3 regions of the Streptomyces sp. NPDC005811 genome follow, and region 1 is predicted to be linked to each of the others. Evidence: riboswitches for the same ligand, from Rfam matches in the RefSeq annotation. Region 1 holds a riboswitch; each other region holds the start of a gene.
The links. A riboswitch is a leader RNA that binds a small molecule or an ion and turns the genes downstream of it on or off. The one in region 1 is predicted to bind cobalamin.

Region 1 (3,262 bases):
GCCCCCGGGGCGGCGCCATGAACGGGCCGTGGCCGGCCGCGTCTTGGGAGACGCGACCGGGCGCGGCGTACGGACCACGGTGGTCATTACTGCGCCGCCCCGCTCATGGCCGTGCCGAACTCCTCGGGCCTGATCTGCCGCAGGAACGACTTGTCCACGTTCGTCAGCAGCGGATCGGCCTGGTCGGAGGGGAGCGCCTGGTCCCAGGACAGCTGGAACGTCGGGGAGTTCTGCACGAGCTGGTACACGAAGCTCAGCCACTTCTTGTCGTCGGCCGACTTCACGGCCGCCAGCTTGGTGTCCAGTCCGTTGACCGGGGGCACGCTGCCCGCCGCCAGATAGGCGTCGACCTGGTCGCCGTTCAGGACGTAGTTCTTCAGGTAGGTGAGCGCCGCCGAGCTGTTCTTGCTCTTCGCGTTCAGCGACAGGAAGTTGGAGGGGTTGCCGACGATCGCCTGCGGGTCGCCCGCGCCGCCGGACACCGACGGGAAGGCGACATAGCCCAGGTCCTTCTTCACGAAGTCCGGTGCGGCCTTGACCAGGTTGGCGTACTCCCAGGTGCCCATCAGCTCCATGCCGGCCTTGCCGGTGTAGAGCAGCGCGGTGGAGGCGCCCTGGTCGTAGCTGACGGAGGAGGCGTTGTCGCCGAACGCCCCGGCCTTCGCGAGCTCCTGGAGGCGGGTGTTGGCCTCGGTGACCGCCGGGTCCTTCCACGCCGTGGCGTCACCGGCGGCGATCTTGTCGAAGACCTGGGCGCCGCCCTCGCGGTCGAGCAGGTACTCCAGGTACATCAGCGTCGGCCACTTGGAGTTCGCCGCGAGGGAGATCGGGGTGACCCCGTCGCCCTTCAGCTTCTTCACGGCGGCCAGCAGTCCGTCGTACGTCGTCGGCGCCTCGACGCCCGCGTCCTTCAGGACCTTCTTGTTGTAGTAGAGGACCACCGGGGCCAGCCCGTTGGCCGGTATGCCGTAGACCTTGCCGCTGAACGTGGCGCTCTTCAGCACGCTCGGCGTGAACCGCAGCAGCCCCACCTGAGCGTCGGTCAGGGTGTCGACCTTGCCCGCCTTCACGTAGTCGTCCAGCGCGCCGCCGCCCCAGCTGAAGAAGATGTCCGGGGCCTGGTCCGCCCCGAACGCCACACGCAGCTTCTGCTTGTAGTCGTCGTTCGCGAACAGCCGCAGGGTGATCTTCTCTTCCGGGTGGTCCTTGTTGTAGGCGTCGACGGACTCCTTGAGGATCGTCTGGTCGTTCAGCGCCCACATCGTCAGGCCCTTCGACGACGAGCCTCCCGACGACGATCCGCCCGGCCCCGACGTCCCGCACGCGGCGAGCAGGCCCATCGCCGCCGTCGCGGTGACCACGGCCACCGCCGCGCGCCGTGTTCTCGGAAGTACCCGGATTCCGTGCATGGTTGTCCGCCTCTCTTCTCCCTCGCGCGTCTCTCCGCGCGAAAGGCTTTCGACTGCCTGCGTCCGTCGGTGCCGCGGACGGCCCGCCTGCTGGACCGGGACACTGGCACGCCCGTCACAGCCGGGACAAGGAGGGGAAAACCGCCGGTTACGAAACATTTTCGCGCGTCCGGGACGGAGCGGCCGGTGCGAGGAGAGCCGGATCACGTCGGACCGTGCGCTCTTGGCCAGTTCGGCGGGGCACGGTACCTTCACTCTGATATCGACGACGGAAAAACGGAAGCCGGTGGAAATCCGGCACGGTCGCGCCACTGTGAACGGTGCGCTCCTCGCTGAGGGGCGGACCGCGAGTCAGACCCGGGGCCGTCGTCCTGTGCACCACCGAGATGGGACGCGAACTCCCAGAGGAGGCCCTGCCATGGCGCAGCACGTCGCCCAGCCGACCACCGCCGCACCCGCCGTTCCCGCCAAGCTCCCGCTGAAGGACATCGCCCCCTGGGCCGTCTTCTTCGGCATCCTCATGCTCGTCCTGCTGTACTTCGTCGGCGCCGAGCAGGGCGCCACCTCCGTCGTCTCCGGCGAGGGAGTCCACGAGTGGGTGCACGACGCCCGCCACCTGCTCGGCTTCCCCTGCCACTGACGAGGGACGCCGCACAGCCATGAACTCCGCAACCGTGCGAAACCTTCTGGTGCGGGGCATGCTCGCCGGCCTCGCGGCCGGCGTGCTCGCCCTCGTCGTCGCCTACTTCCTGGGCGAGCCGAACGTCGACAGCGCCATCGGCTTCGAGGAAGCCCACGCCCCCGCCCACGAGCACGAGGTCGAACTCGTCTCCCGCTCCCTGCAGTCCACCGCCGGTCTCGCCACCGGCGTCCTCGTCTACGGGGTCGCCTTCGGCGGCATCGCCGCCCTCGCCTACTGCTTCGCCCTCGGCCGGGTCGGCCGCTTCGGCCCGCGGGCCACGGCGCTGCTGCTGTCCGGGGCCGCGCTGCTGGCCGTGTACGTCGTGCCGTTCCTGAAGTACCCGGCCAACCCGCCGGCCGTCGGCGACCACGACACGATCGCCAAACGGACCACCCTGTTCTTCCTGATGATGCTGCTCGGTGTGCTCCTCGCGATCGCCGCGGTGATCGCCGGGAAGCGGCTCGCGCCGAGGCTCGGCACCTGGTACGCCACCGTCGTCGCCGTTCTCGGTTTCGTCACCCTGATCGGTCTGGCGTACGCGTTCCTGCCCGCGATCAACGAAGTACCGGCGGACTTCCCGGCCACCCTGCTGTGGCGGTTCCGGCTGTCCACCCTCGCCCTGCAGATCACGCTGTGGACGGGCTTCGGCCTCGTCTTCGGCGAACTGGCCGAACGGCTCCTGAACCCCAAGCCCGTGCAGGCGCCGGCGCGGGCGGCGGTGACCGTCCCGCAGTGACGGTCCCGCAGTGAGCCGACCGGAATGACACCAGGGCCCCCGGATCCGTCCGGGGGCCCTGTCATGCGCGGTCGTCCGTCTCCTCGCCGACCGGGTCCAGGGGCTGCCCGAGCCGCACGTTCCACCGCCCCGCGCGCCCGCTGACCGAGGTGGCTGTCAGCGGCGGCACGTCGAGCCGCCAGAAGGCCGCGAGCGGCGCACCCAGCACGTGGACCACCACGGCCCGGACGATCTCCGGCTCGACCACCGCGACCGTGTGACCGTCCGTCCCGGCCGCCGCCCGCAGCCAGCGGCCGACCCGGGCGCACAGGTCCGCCACCGACTCCCCGCCGTGCGGCGCCGCGTCGGGATCGGCGAGCCAGCGGCCCACCTCCTGCGGCTCGGCGGAGCCGACCTCGGCGAGGGTCAGACCTCGCCAGCGCCCCATGTCCAGCC
Region 2 (3,262 bases), on a different contig from region 1:
CAGTCTGCGCACCGAAGCCGCCCGCGCCCCCGGCAACACCGACCTCGCCGACCTCGTCGACGAACTCGTCGCCCACAGCCCCGAGTTCGCCCTGCGCTGGGACGCACACGACGTCGAGTACTACCGCAGTGGACGACAGTGCTTCCACCACGCCGCCGTCGGCGATCTCGACCTCGACTACGACGCCCTCGAAATCCCCGCGGATCCGGGCTTGACGATCGTCACCTACACCCTGGCCTCGGCCGCACCCCACGCCGACGCGTTCCGTCGGCTTCGCGAGCACGGCTCGGCCGCCGCCGAGGAGCCGACATCGGCCTGAACGCGGTTCCCGCGCCGGTGCGTTGCTCCCCCGGTCGGCCGCAGCTTCTCCGGGGCCAGGCAATCGGCGCTGTACGCGACGGCCGGGGGGCGCGTCACCGCGGTGCTTCCCACCCGATGAGACGGCTTCGCTCCGGTCGCGGCGCTCGTGCAAGTCCCAGTACAGGGGTGCGATCTGCTCGGGCGTGGCCCACGGGATTTCCCCGGGGCCGCCCTGTCCGATCCACGTGCCTGATCGTCACGTGCGCCGCGAGGACGCCGCTGTCGGCAGGCTCGTTGTGCAGGTTGATCACCCGGTTGCGCAGCGCGCCGCCCGCACGTCGATCGAGCCGAAGCGGGCACGGGCCGCGTCCAGGGCGGCGGTCAGGGAGGGGCGGTCCAGTACGTCCGCGGGGAAAGCGGCGGCCGTGACGCCTTCCTCGCCGAGCAGGGCGACGAGGTCGTCCAGCTTCTCGGGCGTGCGGGCGATGGCCAGACCCATACCGGGGCCGGCGCCGACGCTGGCGAGAGTGGGCACGATCAGATCTCTTCCGTGAGGAGGGGAAGGGGCGCGCCGACGCCGAGCGCAACCGCGATCTCGTCCTCGACGCGGCCCGCCGCCTCTAGGCCACCGACGGGCTCGGCGTGTCCATGGCCTCCGTCGCCCGCGAGGCCGGCGTCGGCAAGGCCGCCCTCTCCCGCAGGTTCGCCACCCGCGAGGAGCTCATCACCGCCATCACCGCCATCACCGCCGCCTTTCGCGGACCGCATGGACGCCTACGCCGCCGCCGCCGTCACCGAGGCCCTCGCCGACCCCGACCCCGACCCCTGGGACGGCTTCTCCCACTGGCGGACACCCCGACGCCCACCAGCCTGTACCGGTCCATGGTCCGGCTCGGTCGCCCGCTGCCCGGCCGCAGGCCCTGACGCGCGGCCGGACGGTCAACGGCCGCTCGCGGCAGCGGTCCTGTGTGTACGCTGGCCCTGCAGCTGGTTCGCCCTGCCCGCCAGGCAGGCGCGTCGCAAGAGGGAACCCGGTGGGAATCCGGGACTGCCCCGCAGCGGTGAGCGGGAACGACCGCCGTCATACGCACTGGGTCCGGACGCAACGGACCTGGGAAGCGACGGCCAGTAGGTGCCTCGTGACAGAACGAGGCGTGCCCGTGAGTCCGAAGACCTGCCACTGCCCGTGCGCGGACCGCCGTGCGCGGAGATCCCGGTGACCTCGTGGGCGGGTCGGCGTACACAGCGGGCGGGCACGCGAGTCGTGACTCGTCCGGTCTGTCGTCCCTTCGCGTCCGCGCTCCACCTGGGTCGCTCTCGTCCAGAGCTCGCGAAGGAGAGTTTCGTGACAGCCAAGTCCGCGGCCGTACGGGCCACGGTCCACGGTTACCCCCGGCAGGGACCGAACCGGGAACTGAAGAAGGCGATCGAGGGCTACTGGAAGGGCCGCGTCAGCGCCGGCGCCCTCGCCGAGACGGCCGCCGGCATCCGCCGCGCCAACTGGCGTGAGCTGGCCGACGCCGGCGTCCATGAAGTCCCGACCGGCGACTTCTCGTACTACGACCACGTCCTCGACACCAGCGTGATGGTCGGCGCGATCCCCGCACGGCACCGCGCGGCCGTCGAGGCCCATCCCCTCGACGGGTACTTCGCCATGGCCCGCGGCACCCAGGACACCGTGCCGCTGGAGATGACGAAGTGGTTCGACAGCAACTACCACTACCTCGTGCCGGAACTGGGCCCGGACACGGTGTTCGCGGCCGACTCGACGAAGCAGGTCGGTGAACTCGGGGAAGCCCTGGCGCTCGGGCTGACCGCCCGGCCCGTCCTCGTCGGCCCGGTCACCTACCTGCTGCTCGCCAAGCCCGCTCCGGGCGCCCCGGCCGGCTTCGACCCGCTCACCCTCCTGGACCGGCTGCTCCCGGTGTACGGCGAGGTGCTCGCCGACCTGCGGGCGGCCGGCGCCGAGTGGGTGCAGCTCGACGAGCCCGCCCTGGTCCAGGACCGCACCCGGGCCGAGCTGGACGCCACCGCCCGCGCCTACCGTGATCTGGGCGTCCTCACCGACCGGCCCCGGCTGCTGGTCGCCTCCTATTTCGACCGGCTCGGCGAGGCGTTGCCGGTCCTGGCGAAGGCCCCGGTGGAGGGGCTCGCCCTCGATTTCACCGGGGCCGCCGTCGCGGACCTGGATGCCCTGGCCGCCGTGGGCGGCCTGCCCGGCAAGCGCCTGGTCGCCGGGGTCGTCAACGGCCGCAACATCTGGGTCGACGACCTGTCCGCGTCCCTGGCCACCCTGGGCACCCTGCTCGGGCTGGCCGACCGCGTCGACGTCGCCGCCTCCTGCTCCCTCCTGCATGTCCCGCTGGACACGGCCGCCGAGCGGGACATCGAGCCGCAGATCCTGCGCTGGCTGTCCTTCGCCCGGCAGAAGACCGCCGAGATCGTCACCCTCGCCAAGGGCCTCGCCCGGGGCACCGACACGATCGCCGCCGAACTGGCCGCCAACCGCGCGGTCCTGGCCTCCCGGGCGGCTTCGCCGATCACCCACGACCCTGCCGTCCGGGCGCGTACGGCGGCCGTCACGGCGTTCGACGCCCGCCGCTCCCACCCCTACCGCCAGCGCACCGCCGCCCAACGCGCGCACCTGAGGCTGCCGTTGCTGCCCACCACGACCATCGGCTCCTTCCCGCAGACCGGCGAACTGCGCACCGCCCGCGCCGAACTGCGCGCGGGCCGGATCGACACGGCCGGATACGAGGAGCGCGTCAGGGCCGAGATCCAGGAGGTGATCGCCTTCCAGGAGAAGTCGGGCATCGACGTCCTCGTGCACGGCGAGGCCGAACGCAACGACATGGTCCAGTACTTCGCCGAGCAGCTCACCGGCTATCTCGCCACGCAGCACGGCTGGGTCCAGTCCTACGGCACCCGCTGTGTACGCCCGCCGGTGCTCGTCGGCGACATC
Region 3 (3,262 bases), on a different contig from region 1:
GTCGCGGTCGGGGGGACCTGGGCGCAGGCCCATCGGAGGGCGGGCGGGGTCTCGCCCGAGGGGGCGTCGGACCGGGTGCCGAAGTCGATGACCAGGGCGACGCGCTTCGTGCCGGACCGGGCGGGCGTACGGGCGCAGATCGCGCCGAACGAGGCCGCGCCGCGGGGGCGGGACGCGTCGGCGGAGTCCGCGCTCACCGCGAAGCGGAATCCCTGGACGGTGCCGTCGGCCGGGCGCGCCGTCCCCGGGCCCTCGGTCGCGTACGTCCACCGGTCGCCGGTGCGCTCCCAGAACGACCAGTAGCGGTAGCCGGTGGCGTGGGCCGGGGCGGGGGCCGCGGCCAGCAGGAGCAGCGCCAGGGCCGGCAGGAGCAGGGTGCGGGCGGGCCGGAGCAGGGTGCGGGCGGGCCGGATCACGGCTGCCGCCGCTTGCGGCCGCGGCCGATCAGGACGAAGCCGGCCACCGCGCCGACGAGGAGACCGGCGCCGACGGTCCAGACGGTGCTCAGGCTCCCCTCGTCCTTGTCCTTGTCCTCGGCGGCGGCGCTCGGGCCGGCCGTCTCGACGTCGTCCACGCTCTCGGGGGCAGGGCCCGTCGCGTTGAGGAGGGCGACCAGGTCCCGGCCGCCGAAGTCGTGGACGTCGCCGTCCCGTGCGGCGTGCGCCGCGAAGATCAGCTGGGCGTACGCGGCCGGGCCGGCCTGCGCGGCCCAGTCGGCGGAGTGCGCCTCCAGCCAGCGCAGGGGCGCGGTGGCCTGGTCGTTGAGGCCGACGGCGGACAGGGCGACGACCGCGTCGGCGGTGTTGCCGTAGTCGGGCTGCTCCCCGGCGCCGGGCAGCGCGGAGGTGAGGTGGCCGTCCTCGGCGAGGGCCCGGGCGAGCCAGACGGCGCCGTTCTCCCCGGCCTGCTCGGGCTCGTCGGCGGGGACCTTCGCGCAGGCCGGCGCGGAGTCGGCGTCGTCCTGGCGGGTCACGGCCGGTGTCTCGCCGTTCATCCCGAGCACGGCCGCCGCCGTCGCGTCCGCGTTGGCGGTGAGCGCGCCCTTCCTGTCGGGCTGGTAGGCGAAGGCGCCCGCGTCCTCGCCGGTGCAGGGCAGGGCGAGCTTCGTGAGGGCGTCGAAGGGGGACCTGCCGTCCTTGCGGACGTTCGGCACCGTCTCGCCGGCCTGGGCGAGCGCGCCGATGACGACCGAGGTGGAGTTGGCGTCGGTGGCCCCGCCGGGGGAGTAGCCCCAGCCGCCGTCCGCGTTCTGGACGGACTTCAGCCAGGCCACGCTCTTCCTGACCCGCGCCTCGTGGCCGCCGATCTCGGCCAGCGCCTGGACGGCCGCCCCCGTGCTGTTGGTGTCCACCATGGTCTTCGCGTCGCAGGCCTTCGCCGGGTCGGCGCGGAACGCGGCGAAGGAGCCGTCCGCGCACTGCTGCCCCGCCAGCCAGTCCACCGACGCGCGCGCGGGCCACACGCCCACCGTGCGCTGGGCGAGCAGCGCGAGCGACTGGCGCCACACTCCGTCGTACGTCGGGTCGCCGGTGCCGTACAGCCCGGCGGGCAGGGCGGCCGACGGGGACGTCGACAGGGTGGCGGCCGTGGCGGGCGCGGAGCCGCCGAGCACGGTGAGCAGGGTCGTGGCGGCGGTCAGAGCGACCGCGCCGGCGCTGCGGCGGAACTTCATGATCGGCGGGTGCCTCTCCCGGTCGGGAGGTCCGGGAGCCGGGCAGCACGGGACACCCCGGCGGCTCGACTCCGTAGACCTCGACGGTGCCGTACGGCGGCGGGACGCCGCGCACGAGAGCCGGTCAACTTCCGTACGGGGCAGTCCGGCTCGCCACCCGGGGGTGGCTCACGGTTGCGGGTCAGCGCCGGGTTTGCACCGGCTTCCCCCCGTACGGGTGTGATGACGACCCGCACACTGTACCGGCTGGTAGCCAGGGCGCTGAGGGGTGGCTGTGAGACATGCGCCGCAGCCCGCCCCGCCCCGCTAGGTTCTGGCCATGACCACTACGGGGAGGGCACCGGTCCCGGGCAGACTGCTCGGCTCCGGCCGGACGGCGGACGTGTACGAGATCGACGGGGCGTGGGTGCTGCGCCGCGACCGGGAGGGCTGGAGCGACGCGGCCGCCGAGGCGGCGGTCATGGAGCACGAACGGCGGCACGGCTATCCCGCGCCCGCCGTACGCACCGCTCCCTCGCGCACCGACCTGGTGATGGAGCGGCTGGAGGGGCCGACGATGCTCCAGGCGTTCGCGGCGGGCACGCTGGGCCCCGCGGCGGCGGGCGCCCTCCTCGCCCGGCTGCTGCGCGAACTGCACGCCGTGCCCGGCCGCTCCCCGTCCCGGCCCGGTCTGCGCGTCCTGCACCTGGACCTCCACCCCGAGAACGTGATCCTCACCGCCGACGGCCCCCGGGTCATCGACTGGGGCACCGCGGAGGACGGCGACCCCGGTCTGGACTGGGGCATGTCCGCGGTGATCCTCGCCCAGGCGGCCGTCTCCGCCGAGCCGTACGCCGAGGCGGCCCGCGCGACCCTGACGGGGCTGCTGGCCGGCCCTTCCGGGCTCGACGAGGAGGGCCTGCGGGAGGCGCTGCGGCGGCGGGCGGCGAATCCGACGATGAGCGAGGACGAGGTCGGACTCCTGGGCGCGGCAGGGGAGTTGATCCGCTCGCAGGCCGCCCGGGATCTGCGCTAGAGGCGGGGTGTCGGGCGGTCGCAGGGCAGGCGCAGGGTGCGGGCCGCGAGGAGCCAGGAGCCGTCGGTGGTGCGGCACAGGGTGTCCTCGTAATGCCCGATCCCCACGGGCGCCGGGGTCGGGGCCGGGGGTGTCGGCGGGGCGGTGTGCGTGCGGTACGTCGTGAAGTACGAGGTGGCGGTCGCCGTGTCCGGGGAGGTCACGTCGACCCGGACGTCCGCCATCAGCCGGCGGGCGTGCCGGTCGGCGGGACGGGAGCCGAAGTGGGCGCGCAGGGCGGCGCGGCCCTTGACCAGCCGGTCGCCCTCCGGCCAGACCCAGACGCCGTCCTCGGTGAACAGCTCGGCCACGGAGCCGGGTTCGCCGACGTCGAGGCGGACGACGAGGTCGAGGAGCAGCCGCAGGCAGGCACGTTCCGCGTGAAGCTGGGCGATCGGGTCCATGGGTGACGGCACCTAGGGGTCCGGGACAGAGGTGGGAGCACCGTAGGCCCACGGTGTGAACGGAGCGGTTCCCTCCCGTGAACGGCACCGCTCCCACGCACCCCCGGCTTCCCCTGGGGCAGGCCCTAGGTG

Region 2: linked by a shared signal. The riboswitch ahead of metE (5-methyltetrahydropteroyltriglutamate--homocysteine S-methyltransferase) and the one ahead of ABZ490_RS15860 (CbtB-domain containing protein) in region 1 are both predicted to bind cobalamin.
Region 3: linked by a shared signal. The riboswitch ahead of ABZ490_RS33105 (prenyltransferase/squalene oxidase repeat-containing protein) and the one ahead of ABZ490_RS15860 (CbtB-domain containing protein) in region 1 are both predicted to bind cobalamin.

What each region holds. Positions count from the first base shown of each region.
Region 1 is NZ_JBEXXK010000013.1:31,063-34,324, reverse strand. Features, by position in the region: gene ABZ490_RS15865 (extracellular solute-binding protein) at 87-1,409, opposite strand; cobalamin riboswitch at 1,636-1,792, shown strand; gene ABZ490_RS15860 (CbtB-domain containing protein) at 1,828-2,049, shown strand; gene ABZ490_RS15855 (CbtA family protein) at 2,069-2,827, shown strand; gene ABZ490_RS15850 (histidine phosphatase family protein) at 2,889-3,262, opposite strand, start outside.
Region 2 is NZ_JBEXXK010000065.1:53,333-56,594, reverse strand. Features, by position in the region: gene ABZ490_RS44360 (helix-turn-helix transcriptional regulator) at 1-319, shown strand, start outside; gene ABZ490_RS44355 (hypothetical protein) at 608-835, opposite strand; gene ABZ490_RS44350 (TetR family transcriptional regulator) at 949-1,224, shown strand; cobalamin riboswitch at 1,272-1,497, shown strand; gene metE (5-methyltetrahydropteroyltriglutamate--homocysteine S-methyltransferase) at 1,646-3,262, shown strand, end outside.
Region 3 is NZ_JBEXXK010000036.1:113,778-117,039, reverse strand. Features, by position in the region: gene ABZ490_RS33110 (SCO2322 family protein) at 1-416, opposite strand, end outside; gene ABZ490_RS33105 (prenyltransferase/squalene oxidase repeat-containing protein) at 413-1,672, opposite strand; cobalamin riboswitch at 1,791-1,923, opposite strand; gene ABZ490_RS33100 (phosphotransferase) at 1,992-2,687, shown strand; gene ABZ490_RS33095 (nuclear transport factor 2 family protein) at 2,684-3,130, opposite strand; gene ABZ490_RS33090 (MBL fold metallo-hydrolase) at 3,256-3,262, opposite strand, start outside.